One region of the Mesorhizobium sp. M1142 genome, then DNA from elsewhere that is predicted to be linked to it. Evidence: riboswitches for the same ligand, from Rfam matches in the RefSeq annotation. Region 1 holds a riboswitch; the other holds the start of a gene.

Region 1 (15,678 bases):
TGCCGCGCCGCTGCTGTCCACCCTGGTGCTGATCGCCGCCGGCTTCGCCCAGCCGTCATGGCGCATCCTCGCCGCCTGCGTGCTGATCACCGGCGGCGCGGCACTCGCGGCGAAATCGCTGTTCCTGCGCAAGAGGGCTACGAGCGAGGCAAACGCTTGATGCCGTTTCCCGGCGGCATCGATGCCAATGCCAATGCGACGCTGGTGTTTTCGCTGGCGGCGGCGGTGATTTACGCGTTCAGCCTCGGCATGCCGCCGCGCCTTTCGCGGTCGGCGGCAAGGACGTTGGCGGTGGCGATGCTTGCGGTGCTGGTCGTGCAGCAGGGCGGTCCATGGCTGCTCGTCGCCGCACTCGGCGTCAGCGCCGTCGCCCTCCTGTCGCGCGACGGCGAGAAGGCATTTCTTGGCGGCGCAACCAGTTTTCTTGCCGCGCACGTGCTTTACGTCGTGCTGTTCCTGCGTGCCGGCGGCGGCCTCGGGCTGCTTTTGGCCGAGCCGTGGCGAGCAGCGATCGTGCTGGCGATGGCCGTGTTGGTGTTGGCGATGGTTTTCGCGCTCCGGCGCCGCGTCGGCCCCGCCTTGCGTTTGCCGATTGGCGTGCATGCCGCGGCACTGCTTGCCATGGGCATTGCGGCGCTCACCCTGAACAGCGTCGGGGTCGTTGGCGGCATCGTCCTGCTCATCCTGTCCGACGGGCTGCATGCCGCGGAAAAGTTCCTGCTGCCCGCCATCTCGCCGCACCGCATTTGGGTGCGCCATGCGGCATGGGCGCTGTATTACGTCGGCCAGCTGGCGATCACGCTGGGTTTCCTGCTGGGCTAGGTGCCTATGGGGTTCCCGGCAGCCAGCCTGGTTCGGCAAGTTCGAAGGCGGCGAAATCGAAACCCGGCGCCACAGTGCAGCCGACCAAGGTCCATTCGCCGAGGCTGCGTGCCGACTGCCACCAGCCTGCCGGCACGACGATCTGCGGCCGCTCGCCTGCAGCGAGCCCGGTACCGAGGATCTCCTCGATGCCGGGACCGCCTTCTCGATGTATCGATAGCGCCAGCGGCGCACCGTCATAGAAATGCCAGACCTCGGCCGCGTCCTTGACCCGGTGCCAGGCCGACAATTGGTCCTTCTCGAGGAGGAAATAGATCGCCGTCGAATGGCCGCGCGTGCCTGCCGCGCCGTCGCGAAAGGTCTCGGCATACCAGCCGCCTTCCGGATGCGGCTTCAGGCCGAGCAGAGCGATGATTTCGGCGGAACTGGTCATGACCCTAGCTCCTGGCGCCGCTCAGAAATTGTCCTTGCGCTTGCGGATCTCGGCGAACACTTCGGCATCCGAGGCGTTCTCCAGGCCGAGATGCCTGCGGATCGCCGGATCGTGCCAGCGCAGGAACGGATTGGTCGACAGTTCCTCGCCGATCGTCGTCGGCAGCGTCGGCTTGCCGTCGGCGCGCAGCGCCTCGACCTTGGCGGCACGCTCTTTCAGCGCCGAATTGGTCGGGTCGACGGTGAGCGCGAAACGGGCATTGGCCAGCGTATACTCATGGCCGCAATAGACGACCGTGTCGGCCGGCAGCGCCGCGAGCTTCTTCAGGGATTCGTACATCACCGGCGGCTTGCATTCGAGCAGCCGCCCGCAGCCGAGCGCAAACAGCGTGTCGGCGGCGAATGCCACTTTCGACGCCGGCAGATGATAGGTGACATGGCCCGCAGTGTGGCCGGGCGTGGCGATGACCTCGATCCGCTCGTCGCCGAGGCGGACAACCGAGCCCTGTTCGACGGTTTCGTCGATGCCGGGAATCTTTGCCTTTTCGGCTTCCGGACCGACAATGCGCAGCTTGAAACGCTCCTTCAGCGCCAGATTGGCCTCGACATGGTCGAGATGGTGGTGGGTGGTCAGGATCATCGTCGGGGTCCAGCCGGTGCGCTTGATCGCCGCCAGGATGGGCGCCTCCTCGGGCGCATCGATGAGCGCCGTCTGGCCGCTTTTCGGGTCGTGCACCAGCACGCCGAAATTGTCGCTGCGGCACATGAATTGTTCGATCTCGACCGGCATCGCATCTCTCCCTTTATTGCCGCAGACATAGGGCGCCTGCCAGCCGATGTCATCTGCCTTTGTTGAACTTGGACTGCTTCGAAGCTACCGTTCCGCGCATGCATTCAGACATTGTCGATCTCCGTTCTTTTTATTCGACCACGCTCGGCCGCCTGGCCGAACGCTCGATCACCATGGCGCTGTCCTCGATATGGGCCGTAGTGCCCAACGAGCGGCTGGTCGGTCTCGGCTATACCTTGCCGTGGCTGGAACGCTTCGGCAGCGATGCCGAGCGTGTCTTTGCCTTCATGCCGGCAACACAGGGCGCGGTGGTCTGGCCGGCGACGGGGCCGACGGCGACCGCGCTGGTGTTCGACGAGGAACTGCCGCTGGTCGATTCCTGCATCGACCGCATGCTGCTCGTCCATTCGCTCGAACATGTCGAGAACCCGCGCGAGACGCTGAACGAGATCTGGCGGGTGCTGTCGCCGGCCGGCCGTGTCGTCATCGTTGTGCCCAACCGGCGCGGCGTCTGGGCGCGCTTCGAGCATACGCCTTTCGGCAATGGCCGGCCGTTCTCGCGCGGCCAGCTCACTGAATTGCTGCGCGAAGCGAATTTCACGCCGGCGGCATGGTCCGATGCGCTGTTCTTCCCGCCGTCGCCGCGACGTTTCATGATGCAGTTTCACAATGTGCTGGAACGCGCCGGCCGGCGCTTCTGGCCGATCTTTTCGGGCGTTATCGTCGTCGAGGCGCAGAAGCGGCTTTATCAAGGCGTGCCGGTTGCCCAGCGCGCGTCCCGCCGCGTCTTCGTGCCGGTTCTCTCGCCGCATGGCGCGCCGACGCTTGGCCGGACTGTCGCGGGCCAAACGTCCGGCGCCGCCAAGATGACGCGTTCGTGATCCGACGCAGGCTTTTTCTCACCTATCTGTCGCGGACGGGTTCGCTGCCCGATTGAAGGCATACGCAATCGGTTCTATGACCGGCGATTTCTATGACCGGGCTTCAGCACCGCTTCCGAATGCAAGGATTCACTCATGGCTGATCATCCGGATGTCGAGGCCAGCGCCCAGAAGCTTGCCGCGTCGATCGAAGCCAGCAGCCTGCGTGAGCAGCTGGCAACAATCAAGATAGCGCTGACCACCTCGCCAGTGCGAAAACAATTGTTTTGGGCCGCAATCGGCATCGTCGCCGTCATTGTCGCAACCTCCGTCGGGCAGGTTCTGCTCAACCGCTGGAACCAACCGTTCTTCGACGCGCTGGCGCGGCGCGACATGCAGGCCTTCCTGCATCAGCTTCTGGTCTTTGCGGCAATAGCCGGCGGGCTGCTTCTGTTTAACGTGGGCCAGACCTGGCTCGACCAGATGATCCGCCTGAAGCTGCGCGAGGCGCTGACGCTCGATCTGATCGGCGAGTGGATGCGGCCGGCGCGCGCCTTCCGGCTGGCCCATGCCGGCGCCATCGGCGTCAATCCCGACCAGCGCCTGCAGCAGGATGTCGCGCATCTCTCGGATCTTTCCACCGGCCTCGGCATCGGCCTGCTGCAGTCCTGCATCCTGCTTGCCTCATTCGTCGGCGTCTTGTGGTCGCTGTCTTCCGGCTTCGTCTTCCACATAGGCAGCCATTCGCTGGCCATACCCGGTTACATGGTCTGGGCGGCGATCCTTTATGCCGGCACCGCCTCCTGGTTGAGCTGGTTGGTCGGGCGGCCGCTGATCCGCTTCAACAACGATCGCTATACGCGTGAAGCGGAGCTGCGCTCCTCGGTGGTTCGCGTCAACGAGAATGTCGATGCCATCGCGCTGGCGCATGGCGAGGCCGATGCCAGACGCCGGCTCGAATTCGATCTCGGCATGGTGCTGGGCGCCATGCGGCGCATCTACAGCGCCCAGATCAATCTTTCCTGGGTTACCGACACCTACGGCTGGATCACAGTCGTTGCGCCGATCCTGGTCGCCTCACCGGTCTATTTCGCCGGCGATATCAGCTTTGGCGGCTTGATGATGGCAGTCGGCGCTTTCAACCAGGTTCATTCCTCGCTGCGCTGGTTCATCAACAATATCGGCGGCATCGCCGATTGGCGCGCCACGCTGATGCGGGTCGCCGACTTCCGCATCGCGCTTGGCGACACCGACGCGCTGCACGATACGGAAAGGCGCATTTCGTTCGGCGAAAACCCGGACGGCAGCCTGACCTTCGAGAAACTCGAGATCGCCTCGCCCGAGGGATGCACCAAGCTTGCCGAGCCGCATGTCGAAATCCGCGCCGGCGACCGGGTCATGATCACCGGAGATCCGGGCGCCGGCAAGACGCTGTTCTTCCGGGCCATTGCCGGTCTGTGGCCGTGGGGCAGCGGACGGATCGGCATGCCGGCCGGAGAAGCGCCGATCTTTGTTCCGCGCACCCCCTATTTCCCGCTCGGCAGGCTGCGCGAGGTGCTCAACCATGCAGACGGCGCGGCGGAGGCGGCCGATGCCGAGATCTCGGAGGTGCTGGCCGATGTCGGGCTGCAGCGCCTGTCGTCCTCGCTCGATCGGTCGGCGCGCTGGGAGCGTGAGCTCAGCGACGACGAGCAGCGTCTGCTGGCCTTTGCCAGGCTCGCCTTGCGACGGCCGAAATGGGTGATTATCGACGAGGCGCTGGACGCGTTCGACGGCCCGACGCTGAGGCAAGTGCTGTCGATGCTGGAGAAGCGCATTCCCGACGCCGCGATCCTCAATATCGGCCGCGGCCAGCACAATGGCCGCTTCTTCCGGCGGGCGTTGACCATCGTCAAGGATGCCGGCCAACCGGCCCTCAAGCCGGCCCGTATCAGGGCAGGGGCCATCGAACCGCCCCCGGCCATCGCCTCGGCTGGCCGAAAGAAATAGAAACCAAGCTTTATTTCGCCGCGATCGCGGCGAAAAACTGTCGCGATCGTTCAGATGGGAACGTTCCGATCGGCCATGCTTGACGCTTTCGCCCTGCTCGCCTGCCTTGCCTGCGCCCCGGCGGCACCCGTGGCCGCGCCGGCCAATGCACTTGCCGTCGATGTCGAGCTGGTGCTGGCCGTCGACATCTCGCAGTCGATGGATGAAAGGGAGTTTGCCCTGCAGCGCGCCGGCTATGTCGCGGCGCTGCGCCATCCCGACTTCATCAACGCCGTGCGTGCCGGCACCTCCGGCCGCATCGCCATCGCCTATTTCGAATGGGCCGGCACCATCCGCGACGATGCGGTCATTGCCTGGCAGGTCGTCGACAGCAAGGAGAGCGCCAACGCTTTCGCCGACAAGATCGCGGCCCGCCCGTTCAGAAGCTTTCGCGGCACCTCGATTTCCGGCGCAGTGGCTTTCGGCGTCGAGCTTTTCAACGGCACGGCCTTCACCGGCAAACGTCGCGTCATCGACGTCTCGGGCGACGGCCCAAACAACACCGGCTTGCCGGTCACGACGGCACGCGATGCGGCGCTGGCGAAGGGCATCGTCATCAACGGGCTGCCGATCCTGATCAGCCCGTCACCCACCTTCAGCCATCTCGACCGGTATTATGCCGAATGCGTCACCGGCGGGCCTGGCTCGTTCGTGCTACCGATCTATGCTGCTTCCGAATTCGCCACCGCCACTCGCCGCAAACTGATCCTCGAGGTCAGCGGCATCGAGTATCCCAAGGTGGATCCGAGGACGATCCGCATCGACACACCGATCGACTGCCTGCAAGGCGAGCGCGACCGGCGGTTTTTCTCGGACCCATATTTCCCGGAACTCGACCGATAAGGCTAGCCCAGGGGCAGGTTAGGCTGGTGGCAGGCCGAAGGCCGGGAACAGAGATGGCCCGAGCGGTCCTATGAAGATCGTCAAGGAAGCGATCCCGCCCTCGGCTGCGTCGAACACGTGCAGGGAATGGGCCCGCCATTCAGGGCCATCGTGGCTGCGGGAATAAACCCCGACCGCCGGCTGGGCATTGGCCCGGGTGGCCAGCGTGCGGAAGCCGCCAAACCTCGGCCAGACGGTCTCGAAGAAACCGCGGATCGCTTCGCGGCCTTGATACCATTCGCGCCAAGGCGGCATTGTATAGATGGCGTCCTCACGCAGCAGCTCGATCAAGCTGTCGAGATTGGCGGCCTGCCAGGCCTGCATGTAGCGTTCGAGCAGCAGGCCTTCTTCGGGGCTGGGTCGTGATCGGCTGGCCGGCCGTCCCTGAGGATAGCGCGCCGCCAGCGTTGCACGGGCCCGCTGCAACGCACTGTTGATCGAAGCCGTCGATCCACCCAGCAAACGCGCCGTCTCAACAGCCGACCATCCCAGGACGTCGGCAAGCAGCAGCGCGGCGCGCTGCCTGGGCGGCAGATCCTGGATCGCGGCGACGAAGGCGAGCTGGACGGCCTCGCGGCTCTCGTAACGAGCTTCCGGACCTGGCTCGCTGCCGGCAATGTCTGGAAGCTCGGCGTCGGGGTAGGGCTCCAGCCAGGCGATGTCGGCTACGGGCCCGCCTACGGCCGCCCCGTGCGAGGGCGGCCGTCCGAGTTCCCGGAGAATGCGACGCGCCCTCGACCTCGCATTGATGGCGTTGAGGCAAGCGTTGGTCGCGATCATGTAGAGCCAACCGCGAACCGAACCCCGCCCGTCGAACTCCGACCTGGCGCGCCAGGCGCGAAGCAACGTGTCCTGGACGAGGTCGTCGGCCTCGTGCAGCGAACCCATCATGCGATAGCAATGCAGCTTGAGCTCGCGGCGATGGACGGCCGTGACCTTCTCGAAGGCCAGCCGATCGAGGATCGGCTGGCCTGCTGGTTCCAGAGGTGGTTGAGCGTCTGTCATGCGGGCTGTGCGGTTACGAGTGAGCGTTGCATTACGCGCGCCTCAAGCGGCCGGTGCAAGCCCGCTCCCGCTCACCATGAAGGAACTGCCTTGCGGCTGGCCGGTGGCGAGCGCGACCACCGCCCGTCCGACGTCGGCCGGGGTTTGCATGTCGGTCATGGCGGCGATGAAGTCCGCCGGCTGGATGCCCATATAGGCAGCGACGCTGTCGACGCCGGCCTTGCCCACGCCGGTTTCCGGCATGATGCGCATCGGCGCGAGCGCCATGAAGCGAAGGCCGAGGCCGAGCCGGTCGGCTTCCTTCTGGCTATGACCGGCCAGGAACATCTGCATGCGTTTTGCGCCGGCATAGCCGCCGGTATTGGGTGGCCCGCCGGTCAAGGCCGCGCCACTGGAGATCAGAACGATACGGGTTCCCGGCTTGAGCGGACGCCGCAGAGCGGCCCGGCAAAACAGGAACGATGCCTTGACGTCCGTGTCCCAATTTGCGGAGAACGCCTTCCAGTTCTGTTCGTGCAGCGGCGCGGAAGGGGCCAGCGCGCCTGCGCAGATTACCAGCACGTCCGGTTCCAGCGCGGCGAAGACCTTATCGGGGGCGGAGTCCACCGTCGCATCGACCACGAGCGTCTTCACGCCCGAGACCTCCCAGGCAAATTGCGCCAGGGCCTGTTTTCCGCGGGCCACGGCCAGCACCGTCGCTCTCTCCTTGAGGGCGGCCTCCGCGATGGAGCGGCCGACCCCGCGGCTGCCTCCGACGACTACAACATTCTGACCTTGCAACGATCCCATGGATCACCTCTCTGCTCCCGGCCGCCGGACCATCCAGGCGCGCTCATCGATAAGGACAGCGCAGGCGTGCGGAAATCATCGGCGCCAGGCGGAAATATTTTTCAGGTGACAGCAGGGCTCGCGCACGGCCCTGTTCGGAGCAGCAACGGCAGAGGCGCGTCGGTTTTGTATTCAGTGTCATTACCTCGGGGGTAATCGACCAGCGTGCAAGGTCTCGGCAAACTGCTCCCATCAAGCCGGTTGTCCGGCTTCGACCACCAGGGAGTACAGCCATGACCGCCTACGCCGTCGCGCATATGCGCCAGGTCACGCCGGGGCCGCAGATCGTCGAGTACCTGCACAAGATCGATGCCACGCTGGAGCCGTTTGGCGGGCGCTTCATCGTGCATGGCAGCGAGGTGGAAGTCGTTGAAAACACCTGGCCGGGCCACCTCGTCATGATCGAATTTCCAGACATGCAGCAGGTGCGTGCATGGTACCGCTCGCCCGCCTATCAGGAGATCTTGCCGCTGCGCACCGAGAATTCTCAGTCCGACGTGGTCCTGGTCGATGGCGTCCAGCACCCGCACAAGGCCACCGACGTTCTCGAATAAGGGGACGATCCGCGACGATTGGCTCTTATCGTTTCAGCAGAAACACCGCCTGCTGGCCGAAAAAATTCCAGAACCACCACGGCATCGAGAAGCCGATCCGCTGGCCATTGGCGTCGAGCGCGGTCGCCTTTTCCACCGTCGCGCCAAGCTCGTCGCACAGATTGACGAAATCGCGAATGGTGCAGAAATGGATGTTGGGGGTGTCATACCAGGAATAGGGCAGGTCCTTGGTCACCGGCATGCGGCCGTTGAACAGTAGCGAAAAGCGCACCCGCCAGTGACCAAAATTTGGGAATGAGACGATAGCGCGGTTGCCGATCCTGAGCAGTTCGTCGAGCACCAATTTCGGATTGCGGGTCGCCTGCAAGGTCTGCGACAAAACGACGAAGTCGAAGCCCTTATCGGGATAGAATTGGAGATCCTTATCGGCATCGCCCTGGATGACCGACAGGCCGCGCGCCACGCATTCGTTGACGCCGCGCTGCGACAGTTCCAGCCCGCGACCGTCGACCTTCTTGGTCGCCTGCAGCAATTCGAGCAGCAGGCCGTCGCCGGAACCGACGTCTAGCACCCGCGACTGCGGCGGGATGAGATCGGCGATGACCTCGAGGTCGACGCGCTGGGCGCGGTTGACGCTCATGGGCTCGTCACTTGCCTGGCGCATGGTCCTGATCCGAACAATCCGGAACTTTTCGGGGTCATGCGCCGAGCCCTCTCGCCCGCGCCGCCGAGGCGATGAAGCCTTTGATGGCGGCGAACAGTTCCGGTTCGTCGAGCAGGAAGGCGTCGTGGCCGCGGTCGGTCTCGATCTCGACGAACGAGACCGAGGCGCCGGCCGCGTTCAGCGCGTGCACGACCGAGCGGCTTTCCTCGGTCGGGAACAGCCAATCGCTGGTGAACGAAACCAGGCAGAAGCGCGTCTTGGTGCCGGCGAAGGCATCGGCCAACCGGCCGCCATGGTCGGCGGCGAGATCGAAATAGTCCATCGCCCGGGTCATGTAGAGATAGGAGTTGGCATCGAAGCGATCGACGAAGGTCATGCCCTGATGGCGCAGGTAGCTCTCGATCTGGAAGTCGGCATCGAAGCCGAAGGTCAGGGCTTCGCGATCCTGAAGGTTGCGGCCGAACTTGCGGTGCAGCGCTGCTTCCGACAGATAGGTGATGTGAGCGGCCATGCGCGCCACCGCCAGCCCCTTTTCCGGCCGCTTGCCGTGCTCGAAGTATTTGCCGCCATGCCAGTCCGGGTCGGCCATCACTGCCTGCCTGCCGACCTCGTGGAAAGCGATGTTCTGCGAAGAATGGCGGGCGCCGGTGGCGATCGGCAGCGCCGAGAAGACGCGCTCGGGATAGCTCGAGGCCCATTGCAGCACCTGCATGCCGCCCATCGAGCCGCCCAGCACGCTGAACAGCTGTTCGATACCGAAATGCTCGACCAGCATCAGCTGCGCGCGCACCATGTCGCGGATGGTGATGATCGGCAGGTCGAGCCCGTAGGGCTTGGCGGTGGCGGGATTGGTCGAGGCGGGGCCGGTGGAGCCGAGACAGCCGCCGATGACGTTGGACGAGATGACGAAGAAACGATCGGTGTCGATGATCTTGCCGGGGCCGATCAGCACTTCCCACCAGCCTGGCTTGCCGGTCACCGGATTGGTGTTGGCGACATGCTGGTCGCCGGTCAGCGCATGGCAGACGAGGATGGCGTTGGAGCGCGCGTCGTTGAGCGTGCCATAGGTCTGGTAGGCAATCTGGAAGGGCGACAGCAGCGTGCCGGCGTCGAGCTTGAGCGGCTTGTCGGCGCCGAAACGCAACACCGGGCTCGACGGCTGGTCGGCCTCGTTGTTGGTTTTTCGCGCGCGCAAAGCGACCATCATATCTCCTTGCCCGCCTTCAGTTGTCCACCGCCAGTCTGGGCAACAACCAGCCAGGGCAACAAAAAACCGGCCATGCCTTCGCAAAGCCGGTTACAAGATGCAAACGGCCCTTTAGCAAGTTGTTTAACGTGGCTGCAAGCCGACCGGCCAAATCACCACGGAACTTTCGCTGCTCTTCTAGGACCGACGCATGGCTTCGTCAACGGCAAGTTCTTGATCCCGAATTGCCGCCCCTCGACATTCCGGGCCACGGCTTGTATTTCCGCTGCGGCTTCCGGATGGAGGCACTCTCGACGGATTTCATGGAATGAGCCAGATACCGGATCAGACACGTCCAAGGCCCCGCGCCGGCATCATGGACATCGAAGCCTATGTACCCGGCAAGAGCGCGGCGCCTGAAGGTGTCGCCAAGGTCCACAAATTGTCGTCGAATGAGAACCCGCTCGGCCCTTCGCCAAAGGCGATAGAGGCCGCGCGCGCGGTCGCCGACAAGCTCGCGGTCTATCCCGACGGCAGCGCCAGGCGTCTGAGGGAAGCGATCGCCGAGGTGCACGGGCTCAACCCGGCGAACATCGTCTGCTCCAACGGCTCCGACGAGATTCTGGGCCTGCTGGCGCAGACCTACCTCGCGCCCGGCGACGAAGCCATCATCACCGAACACGGCTTCATGGTCTACAAGATCTACATACAATCGGCCGGTGCCGTCCCGGTTACGGTCAAGGAGACCGATGAACGCGCCGATGTCGATGCAATCCTTGCCGCGGTGACGCCGCGTACCAGGATCATCTTCCTTGCCAATCCCAACAATCCAACCGGCACCTACGTGCCGTTCCAGGAGGTGCGCCGCCTGCATGCCGGCCTGCCGCGAAACGTGCTTCTGGTGCTGGATGCAGCTTACGCCGAATATGTCCGGCGCAACGATTATGAAGCCGGCGTCGAGTTGGTGGGTAGCGCAGAAAACGTGGTCATGACCCGCACTTTCTCCAAGTTGGGCCTGGGCGGCGCGCGGATCGGCTGGATGTATGCGCCAATGCATATCATCGACGCGATCAACCGCGTGCGCGGGCCTTTCAACGTCAATGCGACGGCTATCGAGGCCGGTATCGCGGCGATCCGCGACCGCGTCCATATCGAGCGCAGCGTGGCGCATAACGAGACCTGGCTGGCATGGCTGACCGAGCAACTAAGCGGGCTTGGGCTGCGGGTGACACCGAGCGTCGGCAATTTCATCCTTATCCACTTTCGCGAGGACAAAAAGCATTCGGCGGCCGCCGCCGACGACTACCTCAGTGCGCGCGGCTACATATTGCGGCGCGTTTCCGGCTACGGTTTTCCGAACGCGCTGCGCATGAGCATCGGCACCGAAGAGGCCAACCGCGGCGTTGTCGCCGCACTCGCGACATTCCTGAAAAGCTAGAACACCATGACCTCACCGATGTTCGAAAAGATCGCGCTGGTCGGCATCGGCCTGATCGGCTCGTCGCTGGCCCGCGTCATCCGCCGCGAGGGGCTCGCCGGCCAAGTCGCGATTTCGACGCGCAGCGAAGCGACGCTGGCGCGGGCAAGCCTACTCGCCCTCGGCGACACCTACACGACGGATGCGAAAGAGGCGGTTCGCGATGCCGATCTGGTCGTCGTTTCGGTGCCGGTCGGCTCTTCGGGTATCGTCGCCGCGGAGATCGCGCCGGCGCTGAAGAAGGGCGCCATCCTCACCGATGTCGGCTCGACCAAAGCATCGGTGATCGCGCAGATGCAGCCGCATGTGCCTGATGGCGTGCACTTCATTCCCGGCCATCCTTTGGCCGGCACCGAAAAGTCGGGACCAGATGCGGGTTTTGCCGAACTGTTCGAGAACCGCTGGTGCATCTTCACGCCGCTGCCCGGCACCGATCCCGCGGCACTGGAAAGGCTCTCGGAATTCTGGCGCCGCTGCGGCTCCAACATCGACACGATGGACCCGCAGCATCACGACATGACGCTGGCCATCGTTTCGCACCTGCCGCACATCATCGCCTATAACATCGTCGGTACCGCCGACGATCTGGAGTCGGTGACCAAGTCCGAGGTCATCAAATACTCGGCTTCCGGCTTTCGCGACTTCACCCGTCTCGCCGCATCCGACCCGACCATGTGGCGTGACGTCTGCCTGCACAACAAGGATGCCATCCTCGAAATGCTGGCGCGATTCTCGGAAGATCTGTCCTCGCTGCAGCGGGCGATCCGCTGGGGCGACGGCGAAAAGCTGTTCGACCTGTTCACCCGCACCCGCGCCGTCCGCCGCTCGATCATCGAGGCCGGCCAGGACATCGACGTACCGGATTTCGGTCGCCAGGCAGTCGAACACCCGCCGAAGGGATAAGCCGCGGCAGGCCGATCGCAGTCCCGACCGCCTAGTCAAGCGGCTTGATCTTGCCGAGCGGGATGAAGCCGAGCGAGGCCTTGCCCCTGACGATCTTCAGCGGCATCGACGGCTGGTTGCCGAGCAGCGCCAGTCCGGCAAAGCCGGTTTGGATCTCTTTCTTCTGCTCGGGGATGGCGGTGGCAAGGATCGCCGCCACGGCCTTTGGATCATTGAGCTTGATCGTCAGATCGGCATTTATGAGACCGCCGTCATCGACCGACAGCGGTCCGGAAACGGTGATGCGCGCAGTTCCGGACGACAGATCGAGCTCGTGGATTTCGGCCGCGAGGCCGCGCAGGCTCTTCGGGTTTGCCATGATCAGCATCACGCCGTTCTTCAGCGTCACATCGCCGCTGCCATCGAGCGGCGGCAAGACGCGCCCGTCGATGGCCGCCGCGTCGATTTCGAGATCGGTGAAATTGCCGGCATAGTCGATGTCCGGGCCGTTTGGGCGCAATTGCCCGCTGGCAGTTCCGGCGCTGAACAGCGAGACGGGATCGGTATCGTCTGCGGGATCGGTCTGGCCGGACAGGCCTTCTGCCTGCAGCGAGAGGCGTCTCGGCAGCGGCCAGGACAGCTTCATGTCGGCCCGCAGATCATCCCAGTCGATCCAGAGCGGGGTCATGCCGGGAACGGAGGTCCTGAGTGGCCCCCTAAGCTCGGCGGCAGGCGACAGAAGCCGCGTGATCTGGGTGGCGGCGTTGATCTTGCCTGTCGAGGCCGCGACGTTGCGGCTGTCGTCCTCGTAAGCCAGACTGTCGCAGGAAAGGGTGAAGCTGAAGGGATAGCCGCTGACCGCGAGATTGGCACAGTCGGCCTTGACGCCCTTGTCATCGAGATCGGCGACCGCCTTGTCGGCGGCGCTCTCGACCAGATCCGCCAGGTAGAACCAGCCCGCGCTGTAGATGCCGAACAGCACGAGAATGAAAGCGGCAAGCCACAACAGGCGGCGACGCTGGCTGGGCGGCTGGCGCTCGTCACTTGACGTCATGCTGCGGCTTTCGTTAACGCGGTGGCACGGGCGGGCTGTCGCTTGCGGCAACAACAGGTAGACGGACTGAAACACCACCGGTGGAGTGGTTCGTTACAATCAGGCTTGGCGATATGGGCGATTTTTGGGTTTTTGGCTACGGCTCACTGATCTGGCGGCCGGGATTCGCGCATGTCGAGACGCGGCGTGCCCGCCTGCATGGCTACCGCCGTTCGCTCTGCGTCTATTCTTTCGTGCATCGCGGCACGCGCGAACGGCCGGGCCTGGTGCTCGGACTCGACCGCGGCGGCTCCTGCATCGGGCTGGCGTTCCGGGTCCCAGGCGAGCTGCGCAACGAGGTCATCACCTATCTGCGCGAACGCGAGCTGGTCACCAACGTCTATCTCGAACGTGTGCTCAGTGTTCGCCTCGACAAGAGTGAAACGGATGGGAGCCGGACGGTCGAAGCCATCGCCTATGTCGTGGACCGCAGCCATGAGCAATATGCCGGTGCGCTCGACCCGGCCGAGGCGGCGGCCGTCGTTCGCGGCGCCGTCGGCCAGTCGGGGAGGAATGAGGATTACGTGCTCAGTACGCTGGAGCACCTCGAAGCACTGGGTATAAGCGATCATTGGCTGGAAGACGTGACGAGACGGATCACGACATAGCGCCTTTTATCGCGTTACCATGATGTTTTCGGTGTCGTGACGCGGGCTACATCCTGAAAATCTGTTTACCAAGATCGGCGCGATCCAGGCTGTTTGCCACCGCAAGCTTGAACTCGGTCAGCGCGTGGAGACCGCCGACAGGAACGTGGAAGCCCGGCTGGCCAAAGATGTCGATGATCTCGCGTAGGACAGGCCGGTCGGCTTCGGCAGGCGGCGAAAAGAAGTAGCGATAGATATTTGCCCTGATTTCGACGCCGCTCAGCAGCACATCGAAATTGTGCAGTTCGAAGCGCTCAGCACTCATTCCGCCATTGATCACCATCTGCCCGCCGAGCGCCAGGGTGCGGATCAATTCGCCGCTGACAGGTCCGCCGACATTGTCGACAATCCCGTTCAATCCGGCGCCGCCGGTGATATCCATCACCGCTTCCCGGATACTTGCCTTCAAGTCCGAAAGGTCAAGAATGGCAGAGGCGCCAAGCGTCTTCAGGTCGAAGCTCTGGTGCGAGCGCCGCACAAGCGCGATGACGTTGATGCCGCGTCGTTGGGCGAACTGCATCACCATTGTTGAAATCGACGAATAGCCGGCCGTGACAGCCAGCCACTGCCCGGGCCGGACACGGGAATCCGTCAGCAGATCCCACGCGGTAATGGGGTTCACCATCTGCCCGGCGCGTTCGACCGGATAGTCCGCAGGTAACGGGATCAGCCATTCGGCGGGAATGGCCGCGTACTCGGCCCAGCTGCCATAATAGCTGAACGCGACAAGCGTGCCCGGTTCCAGCAAGACGTTCGCGCCAACGGCTTCGACGATGCCGGCACCGTGGTTTCCCGCGATCTGCCGGGGAAAATGCGGCTTCTTCGGTTCGGGATAGAGGTTCTGGATAAACAGGAAGTCGCCCGGATTGATCGAAGCCGAGACCATCCTGACCAGCACCTCGCCGTCGCCGATGCGCGGCATCGGCAGGTCGTCCATGTAGAGCACGTCGCGCGGCGAACCGATGGCGTCAAATACGATTGCTTTCATGCCGTTCTCCATAACAAATGATCCCAGGCCAACAGTCTGGGCCCGGCCCGACCGCGTCGGCGCGGCGGAACCTACGGTCGGCCGGCAAAAGTCAGAATTGGCAGATTTGACAATCTATGTGCCAGATTTGCCAGATCGTTTCTTCAGAGGCTGCTGGTTTGGATATCCGGGACCAGCGCCTTGAGCCGGACACGGCGCGGCGGGTCGCGGCTTTGTGAAGCGCCGGCGGGTTGGCAAAGAGGCTATGCGTTTGACGTTGCCACGGCGCGACATAGGTTAGCCCGGTCGGCGGCTCCCATCCGCCCCAGCATGAATCACCATGGAGATCAGTCTTGCAGAAACGTCGTCTCGGTCGCACCGACCTATCCATCGCGCCATTGGTTCTGGGCGGCAACGTGTTTGGCTGGACCGCCGATGAGAAAACCTCGTTCGACCTCCTCGATGCCTTCATTGAGGCCGGTTTCAACGCCATCGACACGGCGGATTCCTATTCGCGCTGGATTGCCGGCCACCAGGGCGGCGAATCGGAAACCATCATCG
Region 2 (15,678 bases), on a different contig from region 1:
CGTCAGAGAAACACCTTCTTAACGCCAAAAGCAAACTCGGTGCCGTCAACCGGGTCCAGGCCGTCGCGGAAGCGATAAGGCGCGGCTATATTAACTAGGTCGGCCGCGCCGGCCTAGAAATTCTTGCCTACGCGATCGCGTAATTTTTTCGGGGAAGCACGGCCGTATCTTCCTATTGAAACTAGGAGACGGCAAATGCTTTTTTCCCTCACGACCCAGGAATTGATGGAACGGCCCGACCTCTGGGAGGCAGTTCATCGTTTGCGTTACAGAGTTTTCGTCGAAGAGATGGGATGGACCGATCTGCAGCGCCCCGACGGCCTCGAGATCGATCAATTCGACCACGACGAGGCAGTGCACCAGATCGTCATCCGCAATGGCGAGCTCGCCGGTTACCAGCGGATGTTGCCGACGACTCGGGCACATCTTCTAACCGATGTGCTGGCGGACCTTTATGAGGGAACCCCACCGTCGGGCCCGAATGTCTATGAACTGACCCGCTATGCGGTTGCACCGGGGTTCCGCGACGGCCGGCGCGGCGTGTCGACGGTCGGCACGGAGCTGATCGCCGGCTTCGTCGAGTGGGGTCTGAAGCGCAACGTCAACCAGGTTATCATCGAATTCGAGCCGATGTGGGTGCTTCGCGCGCTGCAGCTGCATTTCCTGGCAACGCCGCTCGGTTACCAGCGTACCTATGGCAACCAGCAGGTGGTTGCCACACTGCTCACCTTCAACGAGCACACGCTCGACGTGGTGCGTTCGCGCCGCAACCACTTTGCGCCGGTGCTGGCCAGAGGGTACCCGGACATGCTCGGACAGAGACGCGCCTCGTGAGATTGGAGAGAGGCCATGAACGTTCATTCAAAAGCAGAATTCCGCAATCACACGCTGATCGTCACGGTATCGTCGGGTGACGGCCGCCCGGTGCTGGACAGGCTGGCCTATGAAAGCCTGGCCAGGACATTCCATGAAGCCGCTGCCGACGACCACGTCCGCGTCGTGGTCCTGCGCGGTCTGGCCGGGTGCTTCTGCCTCGGCGCCGATTTCTCCGAATTTCTCGACGCCACCAAACATCGGCGACTGATCGACGCCGTTACCGATATGTTTCGCACGCTGGCGACATTCCCGAAACCGGTCCTTGCCTGTGTCGACGGCGACGCCGTCGGCGTCGGCTGCACCATCCTGTTCCACTGCGACATGGTGATCGCCTCGAGCAAGAGCACGTTTCGGGTGCCGTTCGTCGATTTCGGCTTGGTGCCGGACGCGGCGACCAGCATCCTGGCGCCGCAGAAGCTCGGCTATGCCGGGGCGTTCCGCTTCTTCTGCCTGGGCGACACGCTCGCCGCCGAAGATGCCAGGGCACTGGGCCTTGTCGGCGAGATCGTGACGGACGCCAGCGTCGAGGAAGCCACGTTGGCAAGAGCCAGGCAACTCGCCAAGAAGCCTGTCGCGGCGCTGCAGCAGACGCGCGACCTGCTTAGGGGCGACACCGGCGCGCTCTGCGACCGCATCGACCAGGAGATCTCCCTTTTCCAGCAGGCGCTGCAGGACGACACTACGCTGAAGCGACTGCAGCGGATTGCCCGGCTGGCGGCATGACAGCCGCGTATCGATGAGGTGAGCTTATTTTTCGAGGAAAGTCGGCCCTTCGCCGATGATCTTCTTGTCCACCTTACCGATGACGTCGAGATCGCGGCCGTCATAGGGAAGCGACAGGAGAATGCGCTGCATGACGGCCAGCCGCGCGCGCCGCTTGTCGTTCGCCCGCACAATGATCCAGGGCGCGAACTCCTTGTGCGTGCGTTCCACCATCAGGTCGCGCGCCTTGGTGTAGTCGTCCCATTTGGTGATGCCGGCGATGTCGATCGGCGAAAACTTCCAGCTCTTCAGCGGGCTCCAGCGACGGTCGTGGAACCGCTCGAGCTGTGTTTCCCGGCCGATGTTCAGCCAGAATTTGAAGAAATGGATGCCTTCGTTGCGGATCATCCGCTCGAAATGCGGAACCTCGTCCAGAAATTGCTCGTGCTGCTCGGGCGTGCAGAATCCCATCACCGGTTCAACACCGGCGCGGTTGTACCAGGAGCGGTCGAAGGTGACGAATTCGCCCGACGTCGGGAAGTGGTCGACGTAACGCTGGAAGTACCATTGTCCAAGCTCGGTGGGTGTTGGCTTGGTCAGCGCCACGTTGCGCGCCGTGCGAGGGTTCAGATACTGGCGCAAAACGAAGATCGTGCCGCCCTTGCCGGCAGCGTCGCGCCCCTCAAACAGCGACATTACCCGCTTGCCTGTCGACTGCAGCCACGCCTGCGCCTTGACCAGCTCGATCTGCAGCTTCTCTAACCTCTCGTCATACTCCTCGCCCTTCATTTTCTTGTCGTAAGGGTAGCCGCCGGCGGTGAGCTTGCGGTCCTCGATCCAGTCGGGAAGCGTCGGAGCCTCGATGTCGAACTCCCGCTCCTTGCCGTAGATCATGATCTTCAGCGGCCCCGATGAAGCTGCAGTGGGGCTTTCTTTGGCGTTTTTCATCGAGACGAACCTTTCCAGCCTCCGGACTCATGCTATTGGAAGCCTTACGGCATCGGCCCGAAAATCGGAATCGATTTTCGGAAAGAACGATGCAGCAGATAATGCGGTAGAGCGTCCTTTGTGCGCCCAATTGGACGCACGGCGCTCTAGCGTCGGTCCAGCAGGAAGTTATTGAGCGTTGGCCGCACACGGAGCGCAGGCGACGGAGCGCAAATGGCCGATATCGGCACAGAGCGGAAAGGCAGGGCGCAAGCCGTCGCCATGCGGCTGTGGAACAGCCGCTGGCTGCTAGCGGCCGGCTTCGTTGCGGTTCTGATCGTTTATGGTTTTGCCGGCATGTCTGGCTATGTGGTGCTGCTGGCAGGCGCCGTGCTGGTTGCCGCGGCGATACTGCCGGCCGGCGTCGCCCGTCAATCGACCGAAAATGCCGCGGCCGTCGAGGCGAGCGGCTTGCAACAACTTTCCGGCGAATATCTCGCGGCAGCGGTTGCCGATCCGCTGATCATTTTCGATCGTTCCGCCGCCATCGTCCATGCCAACGCCGCCGCCTTTGCAGCCTTTGGCGGGATTGCCCCCGGCATGTCGCTGTCGCTGAAATTCCGCGCGCCCGAAATGCAGTCCTTGCTGGATAATATTTTGGCAGGCAACGTCGCATCGGACAGCGTCGACTACATAGAAAGGCTGCCGGTCGAACGAGCCTATCGGGTGAGCGCGTCTTCTGTCGGTCACGCCACGGATCTCTACGTGCTGGTGTTTAAGGACCAGAGCGAAGCGCGCCGGATCGACAGAATGCGCGCCGACTTCATTGCCAACGCCAGCCACGAGCTGCGCACGCCTCTCGCCTCGATTGCCGGCTTCATCGAGACGCTGCGCGGGCCGGCCCGCAACGACCCTGCGGCACGCGAGCAGTTCCTGCAGATCATGCAGAACCAGACCAGCCGCATGGCGCGCCTCATCGACGACCTTCTGTCGCTGTCACGGCTGGAGATGAAGCCCTATCTCAAGCTGGGAACCGAGGTCGATCTGCGCCAGGCCATCGACAGCGTAATCGATTCGCTTGGGCCGCTCGCAAAGGAAAACGGCGTCGTCATCGAGCGTGATTTCGCGGAAGGACCGCTCGCCGTGCCCGGCGATCGGGACGAGCTTTTCCAGGTCTTCGAAAACCTGCTGGAAAACGCCTGCAAATATGGTCAGTCGGGCGGACGCGTCGTGGTGTCGATCACGCGCAGCGACAGCGATACCGAACCGGGGATCGACGTCACTATCAGGGATTTCGGCCCCGGCATTCCCGAAGAACACATCCCGCGCATCACCGAACGCTTCTACCGCGTCGACGTCGAGAACAGCCGGACCCAGAAGGGCACCGGCCTTGGCCTATCCATCGTCAAGCATATCCTGACCCGGCACAACGCCAGGCTCTCCATCTGGTCGGAAGTCGGCAAGGGTGCGGCGTTCACCGTCCATTTGCCGGCTCGCTGACGCAGTACTATCTCTAGCCCATGATGGGCCGTTTCTTTTTTCTGTCATCCGGCTAGCGTATCAGCGGGGATTCGAGGGAGCGACTCAACCACAAGATCCCGGGAAGGCATTTGGTCCATGCAGTCCGTGCACATCGTCAGCGCCTATGACGAGGAGCTGAAATATCTGTCGAAGCGCATCGCGGCGATGGGCGGGCATGCCGAGCGCATGGTCGAGCAGGCCGTCGCGGCACTGGTCAATGCGGATCCGGGACTTGCCCAGAAAGTCATTCGAGACGACCTGGTTCTGGATGAGGGGCAGCGCGAGATCGACGACAAGGCGATCATCATCATCGCCAAGCGCCAGCCGATGGCGACGGATCTGCGCGAGATCGTCGGTGCGATCCGCATCTCGGCGGACCTCGAACGGGTAGGCGACCTCGGCAAGAACGTCGCCAAGCGAGTGGTTGCTGTCGCTGATGGGCGCCAGCCGAGCAGCCTGTTCCGCGGCCTCGAGGCTTTGGCTAATCTGGCGCTGACACAGCTCAAGGAAGTACTCGACGTCTACGCATCGCGGTCGGTGGAAAAAATCGGTTTCGTGCGCGACCGCGACGACCAGATCGATGCCATGTACACCTCGCTGTTTCGCGAGTTGCTGACTTACATGATGGAAGACCCACGCAACATCACGCCCTGCACGCATCTCCTGTTTTGCGCCAAGAACATCGAGCGCATCGGCGACCACGCCACCAACATCGCCGAGACGATCTACTATATCGTCACCGGGGACCAGATGCCGGCCGATCGTCCGAAGGGCGACAAGACGGACAAGGTTATTCTTCCCGCAACGCAACCAGCGAAATGAGTGTCTCTCGATACTAATGCGAATTTCGGATTCGCCACCTGACAGAAAATTGCGCTAAGCTTTCGACGCGCTGACTTCTCAGTTCCGCGATGAAGGCCCCGCCTCCAGGAGGCTGCGATGGAATATGTCCGCGAGTTTGCTCCTGCGCCGCCGATGTCGGGTATAATCGCTTGCGGCGTCTATACGGCTGGGCGGCGCATCGCCGACATTCCGATCGAGGAAGCCGGCGAATGGGCCGGGAAGCCGGGCCACGTGGTCTGGATCGGACTGCTGGAGCCCGACCGCAATTTGTTACTGCGCGTCCAGGCGCAATTCCATCTGCATGAGCTGGCGATCGAGGACGCCGAGCATCCGCACCAACGGCCGAAGATCGAGCAATATGGCGATGCCCTATTCATCGTTGCCCGCACGGCGCAGTTGATCGACAGCCGTGTCACCTTCGGCGAGACGCATCTGTTCGTCGGCGCCGGCTATATCGTCAGCGTCAGGCATGGCCCCTCGACCTCCTACGCCGCCGTTCGCCAGCACTGGGAAAGCTGTCCGCATTCCCTCGCCAAGGGCGAGGATTTCGTCCTCTACGCCATTCTCGATTTCATCGTCGACAACTACATGCCCGTGCTCGAGCAGATCGAAAACGAGGTCGAGGCGATCGAGGACAAGGTTCTGCTGAAACCGATGACCGGCTCCGATATCGAGCGGCTTTACATGCTGCGCCGCGATCTCTTGCGCCTGCGCAACGCTGCTCTGCCGCTGGTGGAGGTCTGCCGGCGGCTGACCAGCGCCGATCTGCCGCAAATCCACACAGCCATGCACCCGCTGTTTCGCGACGTCACCGACCATATCCGCACTGTCCAGGAAAAGATCGACAGCCTGCGTGAGGTTCTCGCTTTCGCCTTCGAGGCGAGCCTTCTGGTCGGTCAAAGCCAGGAGACGGCGATTTCCAAGAAGCTTGCCTCATGGGCCGCCATCTTGGCCGTGCCCACGGCATTCGCCGGCATTTATGGCATGAATTTCAGCGACATGCCGGAACTGAGGATGGAATATGGCTACCCGGCCGTCCTGGCGGCAATTGCCCTGATCTGCACGTTTCTTTACTGGCGGTTTCGCAAGAATGGGTGGCTGTAAGGGTAAGGGAATAGGCAGTAGCCAGTAGCCAGTAGAGAATAGGCAATACGGGAGTGAGTTGTTGGCGAAACGACCCTTGTGAAGCGCTATCTTCCCCTACTGCCTACTGCCTATCTATGCCGCCGCCGCTCCGATGCTGGCTGAAACGCCACGCGGGCGTGGTACTTGCAGTAGGGCCCGGTTTCGGCGGCGTCGTTGCCGCAGAAATGGAAATCTTCCGAAAGCGGATCGCCATTCGGCCATTTGCAGGTGCGCTCGTTCAGCTCGACGAGTTGCAGATGCCGCGAGATCGGCACGACGACGTTCTCGACCGGGCGGATATAGTGGCGCGCCACCGGTTCGGCATCGAACTGCGCCTTGAGCGCGGTCGCACCGATCGACATCGACGTGGTGGCATGGCGCGTGGCGCTTGCTGCCCGAGACACCGATTTCTGGATCGTCGATCCCTGTACCGTCTTCTTCTGGCGTGCCGGTGAGGCGGTCGTGCGTCCGCGACCGGACAGTTTCAGCCGGTGCACTTTGCCGATGACGGCATTGCGGCTGACCCCGCCAAGCTGTGCGGCGATCTGGCTGGCGCTGAGGCCCTCCGACCACAATTTTCTGAGAAGTTCGACTCGCTCGTCAGTCCAGTTCATGAGACCGCGCTCCTGCTGAAACGTGCGGCAATCGGAATCCATTCCCGACCCGGCTTCTGCCGGGCAGACACCACATATATCGGGTGATTAGGTCCGCCGCACGAAATCTAGTTATTTCTCTACTACAATTACCTTATGCGCTGACTCGGTGACAAGAGTCCCAAGGCCAACACGAATCGGTTTTTTCGGTTTTCCCCAACTTGCCCGGTCGCTTATGAGCCGGCGTTATGCTGGAGGGCTTGCCGCACGTCCTTGCGCGACCTTTTCGTTGACTTCACGGCCGAAAAACACGATAAGCCACAAGGGCCGCCGCTTTGGCGGCTTTTTGATTTTTCCGGTTCCGGAGACGCATATAATGAGCGGTTCGGCGCTTTTCGAGACCTTTGTTCGCGCACCCCTGGCTTTCGACCACGGTGAAGGCACCTGGCTGGTCACCGATAAGGGCGAGCGATATCTCGATTTCGCCGGCGGGATCGCCGTCAATTCATTGGGCTACAGCCATCCGCATTTGGTCGCGGCCCTCACCGAGCAGGCCGCCAAGCTCTGGCACGTCTCCAATCTGTACGAGATTCCGGGACAGAGCCGGCTCGGCGAGCGGCTGGCCGACGCCAGCTTCGCCGACAAGGTGTTTTTCACCAATTCCGGCGCAGAGGCGCTCGAATGCGCCATCAAGACGGCGCGGCGCTACCACTTCGTCAAGGGCCATCCCGAGCGATACCGCACAATCACCTTCGAAGGCGCCTTCCACGGCCGTACCCTGGCGACCATCGCCGCCGGCGGCCAGTACAAATACCTGGAAGGTTTCGGTCCCAAGGTCGACGGCTTCGACCAGGTCGGCTTCGACGATGTGGATGCAGCCGAAAAGGCGATCACGCCTGAAACCGCGGCGATCCTGATCGAGCCGGTGCAAGGCGAGGGCGGTATCAGGCAAGTGCCGACACAATCGCTGAAGCGGCTCAGGCAGCTCTGCGATCAGCACGGACTGCTTCTGATTTTCGACGAGGTCCAATGCGGCGTCGGCCGCACCGGAAAGCTGTTTGCGCATGAATGGGCGGGCGTCACCCCCGACCTGATGGCGGTGGCCAAGGGCATCGGCGGCGGCTTCCCGATGGGTGCCTGCCTCGCCACCGACCAGGCGGCGGTCGGCATGACCGCCGGCGTGCACGGCACCACCTTCGGCGGCAATCCGCTGGCGATGGCGGTCGGCAACGCCGTGCTCGACGTGGTGCTGGAAGACGGCTTTCTCGAGGACGTCCGGCGCAAGGCGCTGCTGTTGAAGCAGGGGCTCGCCGGTGTCGCCGACGAATTTCCGGATGTTATCGAAAGCATCAGGGGCACCGGCCTGATGCTTGGGCTTAAATGCGCGATGCCCAACACCAAGGTCACGGTGGCACTGCGTGACCAGCATCTCTTGACGGTTCCGGCCGGCGACAACGTTATCCGCCTGCTGCCGCCTCTCACCGTCACTGACGCCGAGATCCACGAGGCGCTCGAGCGCATTCGTGCCGGCGCCAAGAGCCTGGCGGATGCCATCGTCGCTGCCGCTGCGAAGTAATCCTGGAATTCCTGATGTCCCTTCGCCATTTTACCGATCTTTCTGCCGTTTCCGAAGGCGATCTGCGCTTCATGCTCGACGACGCAGCTGTGCGAAAGGCAAGGCTCAAGGCCGGAGAACGCAGCAAGCCGCTCGAAGGCAAGGTGCTGGCGATGATCTTCGACAAGCCGTCGACGCGCACGCGCGTATCGTTCGACGTCGGCATGCGGCAGTTGGGTGGCGAGACGATCATGCTGACCGGCACCGAGATGCAGCTTGGCCGCTCGGAGACCATTGCCGACACGGCCAAGGTGCTGTCGCGCTATGTCGATGCCATCATGATCCGCACCACCTCGCATGACCGGCTGTTGGAACTGACGGAAAACGCTACGGTCCCCGTCATCAACGGGCTGACCGACGAGACCCATCCCTGCCAGCTGATGGCCGACATCATGACCTTCGAAGAGCACCGCGGTCCGGTGGCCGGCAAGACGATCGCCTGGACCGGCGACGGCAACAACGTGCTGCATTCGCTCCTGGAGGCATCTGCGCGGTTCCAATTCAAGCTGAACGTCGCCGTGCCCGAGGGCAGCGAACCGGCTCAGAAGCATGTCGACTGGTCGAAAGCCAATGGCGGCAAGCTGAAATTCACCCGCTCGCCCGAGGAGGCCGTTCACGAGGCCGACTGCATCGTCACCGACTGCTGGGTGTCGATGGGCCAGGAGCACCGTGCCCGCGGCCACAATGTCTTCCTGCCCTATCAGGTCAATGCGGCACTGATGGCGAAAGCCAAGCCGGACGCGCTGTTCATGCACTGTCTGCCGGCGCATCGCGGTGAGGAGGTTACCGACGAGGTCATCGACGGACCGCATTCTGTGGTGTTCGATGAGGCCGAGAACCGGCTCCATGCCCAGAAGGCGGTCCTGGCCTGGTGCCTGGGCGCTTGATACGGGCCGCGATGATCCGGGCCGGCCTGATCTGCGCCGCCTTGATCCGGGCCGCCTTGATCCGGGAGTGGGTGGTGCCTATCTCAGGCGCATCACGCAAATCGAGCGCGTCTCGTCGCATGCGCCCCGGAGGGCGGCATCGCCGCGCCCCGGAGCTTTGTCATGTTGGAAACTCATCAATTGGCTGAACATAAACCCAAGCTCGGCGAATTCGGCTACGCCGGCGACGATCATGTCTTGCCGTTCGAGGTCGGCCCGCTCGACGTGCGCGGCCGCACCGTCCAGCTCGGGCCGATGCTCGACGCCATTCTCAGCCGCCACGACTATCCCGAGCCGGTCGCCCGGCTCCTGGCCGAAGCCTGTGTGCTGACGGTACTGCTCGGAACTTCGCTGAAATTCGAGGGCAAGTTCATTCTGCAGACCCGCACCGACGGGCCGGTCGACATGCTGGTCGCCGATTTCTCCACGCCGCACGCGCTGCGCGCTTATGCCCGCTTCGATGCCGACCGGCTGCAGGCTTTGACTTCTGCCGGCGAGACGTCACCGCAGACGCTGCTCGGCAGCGGCGTCCTGGCGCTGACCATTGACCAGGGCGCTCACACGCAGCGCTACCAGGGCATCGTCCAGCTCGACGGCGTCACACTGGAAGATGCCGCACGCACCTATTTCCGCCAGTCGGAGCAGATTCCGACGGACCTCCGCCTTTCGGTTGCCAAGCTTCTGACGCCCGGCGTCGGCGGTGCCCGCGAGCAATGGCGGGCCGGTGGCCTGCTGGCGCAATTCCTGCCGCAGTCGGCGGAGCGTATGCGCGTACCCGACCTTCCCGGTGGCGACGGCGATCCGCGTGAGGAAATCCATGACCCGACCGACAATTCCTGGCAGGAGCTGCTGGCGCTGCTTGGTACCATTGAACCGACCGAGCTGATCGATCCGACGATCGGCGCCGAACGGCTGCTTTACCGGCTTTTCCACGAGCATGGCGTCCGCGTGTTCGGCGGCGTGCCGGTCGCCGACCAGTGCTCATGCTCGAGGGAGAAGATCCGCGGCATTCTCGAAGGCTTTTCCGCCGAGGAGATCAGGGACAGCACCGAGGATGGCAGCATTCACGTCGCCTGCGAATTCTGCTCGAAGCAATATGACTTCGACCCGGCGGAGTTTGCAGCGGCTGGATGACGGCCCTCAATTGACGGTGCGCCGCGTGCCCGGCAAATCGAGCGAGAAGGCGGGGATGGCGACGTCGAACGTCTCGCCCCGCTTGTTGCGCATTGTGTAGTGCCCGACCATGATGCCGGACGGGGTCGAGAGCGGGCATCCGGACGTATACTGATAGCTGTCGCCGGGGTTGAGTCCGGGTTGCTCGCCGACGACCCCGGTGCCGCGCACTTCCTCGACTTTGCCGGTACCGTCGGTGATGTGCCAGTAGCGTGAAAGAAGCTGCACGAACTCATCCGACTGATTGTCGATGGTCACCTGGTAGCCCCAGACATAGCGGTTTTGCGGCGGATCGGAGTGATCCTCCAGATAGAACGGCCTGACCTGCACTTCGATGTTGCGGGTGACGGCGCTGTACATAAACTGCTCCAAAGCAATGTAGATGGAACTTTCGATGCTCAGCGCAGTTTGGTCAACGATGCGCAGCATCTTCTTGCCCGATCTCAAGCGCAGGTGCCGAAAAACAATGTCATTTGAGTGACACATGACAATGATGGTGTGCAGGCTTGTGCCGGACGACTCAGCGTTCTGTCGAATTGTTGAAAACGGCTGTCATGCGGCCGGCATTTCTGGAGTGACCAGATCTCGATGGAACCGACATACGCAGCCGCCCTCCTTTCCATAGCCCTCCTTCTTTCAAATCTCGCCAGCATCCTGTTAGCTTCGCAGAAGCTGAAGCGACCAGCCAGTATTGCACCGCCCGCGGCCAACGCGCCGCCGGTATCGATCGTCATCCCGGCGCGCGGCGTCGAGCCGTTTGCCGAAGAGACGCTGGAGCGCGCCTTCTCACTCGACTGGCCGCGCTACGAACTCATCTTCTGTGTCGCCCATGCCGACGACCCGGTGGTCAAGCCGATCACCGCCGCAATGGCGCGCTTTCCAGCTATTCGCGCCCGCCTTCTGGTCGGTGACGACCGCATCAGCGGCAATCCAAAACTCAACAATTGCGTGAAGGGTTGGGAGGCGGCGCGTTATCGCTGGGTCATCCTTGCCGATTCCAACGTGCTTATGCCGAGCGACTACGTCCAGTACCTGATGGCGGCGTGGCGGCACGACACTGGCCTCGTCTGCTCGACGCCGATCGGCTCGCGGCCGGACGGCTTCTGGGGGGAGGTCGAATGCGCCTTTCTCAACACGCTGCAGGCACGCTGGCAGTACGCTGGAGAGGCGCTCGGCCTCGGCTTCGCCCAGGGTAAGAGCATGTTGTGGAACAAGCCAATGCTCGATGCCAATGGCGGCATCCGCGCGCTTGCCGCCGAGATCGCCGAGGACGCCGCCGCGACCAAGCTGGTCAATGGGCTCGGACTGCGGGTCAATCTTGTCGCCTCTCCCTTCGAACAGCCGCTCGGCCGGCGCACGCTTGGCGAGATCTGGTCACGGCAGGCGCGCTGGGCGCGGCTGCGCCGCGTCACCTTTGCACTGTTCTTTGCCCCCGAAATCCTGATCGGCGCGGCACCGCCGCTAGTGCTTGCACTGATCGCTGCGGCTGACGCCGGCGTCAGCCTGCCGGCAACCGCCATCGCCGTGCTGGTCGCGGCCTACCTGCCGGAATGCGCCTTGGCCTCGGCCAAGGGATGGCACCTGTCGCCGCGCACGATCCCGGCGATGATGGCACGAGACCTGATGCTTCCCGCCATTTGGGCGCGCGGATGGCTGAGCGGCGCCGTCGACTGGCGCGGCAACGTGATGACTATCCAGACAAAGACTGTCGCGGAGCTGGAAGAGACCCCGTCCGGCGCCTGATCGGCACGTCCCCGCTGCCTCTGTTCGGCCCGCCCTTATCCGGCAACTCTCAGTGCCTGCTCGATGTCTTCGAGCAGGTCGTCGGCGTCCTCAAGGCCGACTGACAGCCTGAGCGTTCCCGGTCCGATGCCGAGCTCGGCGCGGGCTTCATCAGTCAAGTTCTTGTGTGTGGTCGTCGCCGGATGGGTGATCAGGCTCTTGGCGTCGCCGAGATTGTTGGAAATCAGCACGACGTCGAGTGCGTTCTGGAAGGCAAAGGCCGCCTGCTTGCCGCCCTTCACATCGAAGCAAATCAGCGTCGAGCCGCCTGACATCTGCTTCTTGACCACGGCCGCTTGCGGGTGGTCGGCGCGGCCGGGATAGATGACGCGGGCGATTTGCGGGCGCTCGGCCAGGAAATCCGCGATGCGGCCGGCACTTTCCGTCTGCTGGCGTACGCGTAGCGGCAGCGTCTCCAGGCCTTTCAGCAGCGTCCAGGCATTGAAGGGCGAGAGGCTGGGGCCGGTGTGGCGGAAATAGTCATGCAGATTCTCGTCGATCCATTTCTTGTCCGACAGAACGATGCCGCCAAGACAACGCCCCTGGCCGTCAATATGCTTCGTGGCCGAATAGACGACGATGTGGGCGCCGAGCTGCAGGGGTTTCTGCTGCAAGGGCGTAGCGAAGACATTATCGACGATCAGCCTGGCGCCGATCGAATTGGCAAGTGCCGCGACGGCGGCAATGTCGACTACCTCCAGCGTTGGATTGGTAGGGCTTTCCAGGAAAAACAGTTTGGTGTTTGGCTTGACCGCCTTTTCCCAATTGGCGATGTCGGTGCCGTCGACCAGCGTTGCCTCAATGCCGTATTTCGGCGCCAGCGTCTCGATCACCCAGCGGCAGGAGCCGAACAGCGCGCGCGCCGCCACGATATGGTCGCCCGCCTTGGCGCTACACAGCAGTGCTGCCGTCACCGCCGCCATGCCGGATGCCGTCGCGCGCGCGTCCTCGGCTCCTTCCAGCGCGCACATGCGTTTCTCAAACATGTCGACCGTCGGATTGGCATAGCGCGAATAGATGAAGCCCGGCTCCTCGCCCTTGAAGCGGGCCTCCGCCGCTTGCGCCGTCTCGTAGACATAGCCTTGGGTGAGATACATCGCCTCGGAGGTCTCGCCGAAGCCGGAACGCAGCGTCCCGGCATGCACGAGTGCGGTCTGAGGCTTCCAGTCGCGCTTCTTGGTCATCATTCCATCCAAACACCAAAATTGGTCCAAACAACAAAAAACCGGCCGCGAAAGTCGCAACCGGTCCATATGGCCTTGCGGCCGACGGTCCTTTAGCGACTTGTTTAACGTGGCTGCAAGCCGACCGGCCAAATCACCACGGGATAACGAGCTTTAGACCCGCGCCACGCTTGCGTCAATTGCCGGCATGATTAAGAGGGTTGTACCAAGCAGGTGCCAAAGGCGTCCACGGTCGGACCTGCGACAGAACAAGACCTCGCCCGGCCTTCGAACGGAGCCAGACCCTTGCGGCAGACAGGCATTCTTCCCGATCAGCATATTTCCGAGCTGTTCCAGACGGGCGCGCTGAAATCGCCGCGCATGCTCGATGCCGATCAGATCCAGCCGGCCAGCCTTGACCTCAGGCTCGGCGACAAGGCCTGGCGAGTGCGTGCTTCCTTCTTGCCCGGCCCGGACCACAGGGTTGTCGACAAGCTCGACCGGCTGAAGCTGCACGAGATCAACCTCGCCGAAGGTGCGGTGCTGGAAACCGGCTGCGTCTACATCGTGCCGCTGCTCGAAAGCCTGGCGCTGCCCGCCCATATTTCCGCCTCCGCCAACCCGAAAAGCTCGACCGGACGGCTCGATATCTTCACCCGCGTAATGACCGACCGTGGCCACGAGTTCGACAAGATCGCCGCTGGCTATGAAGGCCCGCTCTATCTGGAGGTCAGCCCGCGCACTTTCCCGATCATCGTGCGGACCGGCTCGCGGCTGTCGCAGATCAGGTTCCGCACCGGCAATGCGCTCTTGTCGGAAAGCGAGCTGCACGAGTTGCACCGCGCCGAAATGTTGGTCGCCACCGAACCACCCAACATCTCAGGCGGCGGAATCGCGCTGTCGATCGATCTCGACGGCGACAAGGACGGGCTGGTCGGCTATCGCGGCAAGCACCACACCGGCCTGGTCGACGTCGACAAGCGCGCCGCGCAGGATGTCGTCGATTTCTGGGAGCCGCTCTACAAAAGCGGCGCCGGCGAGCTGGTGCTCGATCCGGACGAATTCTACATCTTGGTGTCGCGCGAGGCGGTCCATGTGCCGCCACTCTACGCCGCCGAAATGACGCCTTTCGACCCGCTGGTCGGCGAGTTCCGCGTCCATTATGCCGGTTTCTTCGACCCGGGTTTCGGCCATTCGGCGTCGGGCGGCACCGGCAGCCGGGCGGTGCTCGAGGTGCGTAGCCACGAAGTGCCGTTCATCCTCGACCACGGCCAGATCGTCGGACGGTTGGTCTACGAGCACATGCTGAAACGGCCGCAGGCGCTCTACGGCACAGATCTCGGCTCGAACTATCAGGCGCAGGGCCTGAAACTGTCCAAGCATTTCCGCGCCGCGCGATGAGTTTGGAACTGCCAATCTCCCCCACGAGGGGGGAGATCACGCTGTCATCGACGCCTCAAAGCGCCTTCACCGCCACCTTCACCGGCTGCTCGATTTCAAGCGGGTTGCGCAGCGGCAGGCCGAAATCCTGCGCCTCGATTTCGAATACGTCACCGGCCTCGGTCCTGATGCCGTCGGCGAAGGACAGTGTTGCCGTGCCGAACATGTGTACATGCACATCACCCGGCTGGCGGAAGGCCGAGTATTTGAAGTGGTGATGCTCGAGATTGCCAATGGTGTGCGACATGTTCGCCTCGCCCGACAGGAACGGCTTTTCCCAAAGCAGCTTGCCGTCGCGCAGGATGCGTGAAGCGCCGCGGATATCGGACGGCAGGTCGCCGATCAGGATCTCCGGGCCGAACGAAGCGTTACGCAGCTTGGAATGGGCGAGGAAGAGATAGTTCACACGCTCGGTGACGTGGTCGGAAAACTCGTTCGACAGGGTGAAGCCGACGCGGAATGGGGCGCCGTCGTCGCCGATCACATAGATACCGGCGATTTCCGGCTCCTCGCCGGCATCCTGGGCGAAGGCCGGCGACACAAGCGCCGCACCGGGCGCCACCGCCATAGTGCCGTTGCCCTTGTAGAACCATTCCGGCTGCACGCCGATCTGGCCCTTCGCCGGCTTGCCACCCTCAAGCCCCATGCGGAACATCTTCATGGAATCGGTCAGCTGTTCCTCGCCGTCCGTGCTGAGCTTCTTGTGCATGGAATCGCGGGTCGCGGCGGAGCCGAGATGCGTCAGCCCGGTGCCGGTGAGATGGAGATGCGCCGGATCGGGATGGTTGATCGGCGACAGCAGTCGTCCCTTCTTGTAGGCTGCGTCCAGATCGATGGTTTCGCCGAAGCCCTTGCGCTCGATCAGGGCGACAAGCCCGCTGCCGGTGCGCGCGGCTTCCATCGCCAGCGAATAGACGCTGCGCGCGCCGTTGATGACGCGGGTCTTGCCGCCGTTGCGGGCAACGACGCGGATCGTCTCGGCGTCGTCGAGG

What was found. Region 1 has a riboswitch for S-adenosylmethionine ahead of metX (homoserine O-acetyltransferase MetX). Riboswitches for the same ligand answer to the same signal wherever they lie in the genome.
Region 2: linked by a shared signal. The riboswitch ahead of NKH42_RS08970 (O-succinylhomoserine sulfhydrylase) and the one ahead of metX (homoserine O-acetyltransferase MetX) in region 1 are both predicted to bind S-adenosylmethionine.

What each region holds. Positions count from the first base shown of each region.
Region 1 covers NZ_JAMYMK010000003.1:325,135-340,812, forward strand. Annotated here, with positions in the region: gene yddG (aromatic amino acid exporter YddG) at 1-160, shown strand, start outside; gene NKH42_RS08020 (lysoplasmalogenase family protein) at 160-822, shown strand; gene NKH42_RS08025 (cupin domain-containing protein) at 827-1,255, opposite strand; gene gloB (hydroxyacylglutathione hydrolase) at 1,277-2,044, opposite strand; gene NKH42_RS08035 (class I SAM-dependent methyltransferase) at 2,143-2,925, shown strand; gene NKH42_RS08040 (ABC transporter ATP-binding protein/permease) at 3,061-4,893, shown strand; gene NKH42_RS08045 (DUF1194 domain-containing protein) at 4,969-5,775, shown strand; gene NKH42_RS08050 (RNA polymerase subunit sigma-70) at 5,794-6,819, opposite strand; gene NKH42_RS08055 (SDR family NAD(P)-dependent oxidoreductase) at 6,862-7,608, opposite strand; gene NKH42_RS08060 (DUF1330 domain-containing protein) at 7,881-8,201, shown strand; gene metW (methionine biosynthesis protein MetW) at 8,227-8,841, opposite strand; gene metX (homoserine O-acetyltransferase MetX) at 8,900-10,069, opposite strand; SAM riboswitch at 10,164-10,241, opposite strand; gene hisC (histidinol-phosphate transaminase) at 10,380-11,489, shown strand; gene NKH42_RS08080 (prephenate/arogenate dehydrogenase family protein) at 11,496-12,431, shown strand; gene NKH42_RS08085 (DUF2125 domain-containing protein) at 12,463-13,464, opposite strand; gene NKH42_RS08090 (gamma-glutamylcyclotransferase) at 13,578-14,111, shown strand; gene NKH42_RS08095 (quinone oxidoreductase family protein) at 14,158-15,138, opposite strand; gene NKH42_RS08100 (aldo/keto reductase) at 15,471-15,678, shown strand, end outside.
Region 2 covers NZ_JAMYMK010000004.1:101,429-117,106, forward strand. Annotated here, with positions in the region: gene NKH42_RS08905 (helix-turn-helix transcriptional regulator) at 1-98, shown strand, start outside; gene NKH42_RS08910 (acyl-homoserine-lactone synthase) at 196-834, shown strand; gene NKH42_RS08915 (enoyl-CoA hydratase-related protein) at 850-1,599, shown strand; gene ppk2 (polyphosphate kinase 2) at 1,624-2,526, opposite strand; gene NKH42_RS08925 (sensor histidine kinase) at 2,740-4,005, shown strand; gene phoU (phosphate signaling complex protein PhoU) at 4,123-4,848, shown strand; gene NKH42_RS08935 (magnesium and cobalt transport protein CorA) at 4,966-5,973, shown strand; gene NKH42_RS08940 (GcrA family cell cycle regulator) at 6,084-6,608, opposite strand; gene NKH42_RS08945 (aspartate aminotransferase family protein) at 6,964-8,163, shown strand; gene argF (ornithine carbamoyltransferase) at 8,178-9,089, shown strand; gene NKH42_RS08955 (Hsp33 family molecular chaperone) at 9,252-10,262, shown strand; gene apaG (Co2+/Mg2+ efflux facilitator ApaG/CorD) at 10,269-10,661, opposite strand; gene NKH42_RS08965 (ceramide glucosyltransferase) at 10,890-12,044, shown strand; gene NKH42_RS08970 (O-succinylhomoserine sulfhydrylase) at 12,080-13,270, opposite strand; SAM riboswitch at 13,340-13,417, opposite strand; gene NKH42_RS08975 (2'-deoxycytidine 5'-triphosphate deaminase) at 13,553-14,647, shown strand; gene araD1 (AraD1 family protein) at 14,703-15,678, opposite strand, start outside.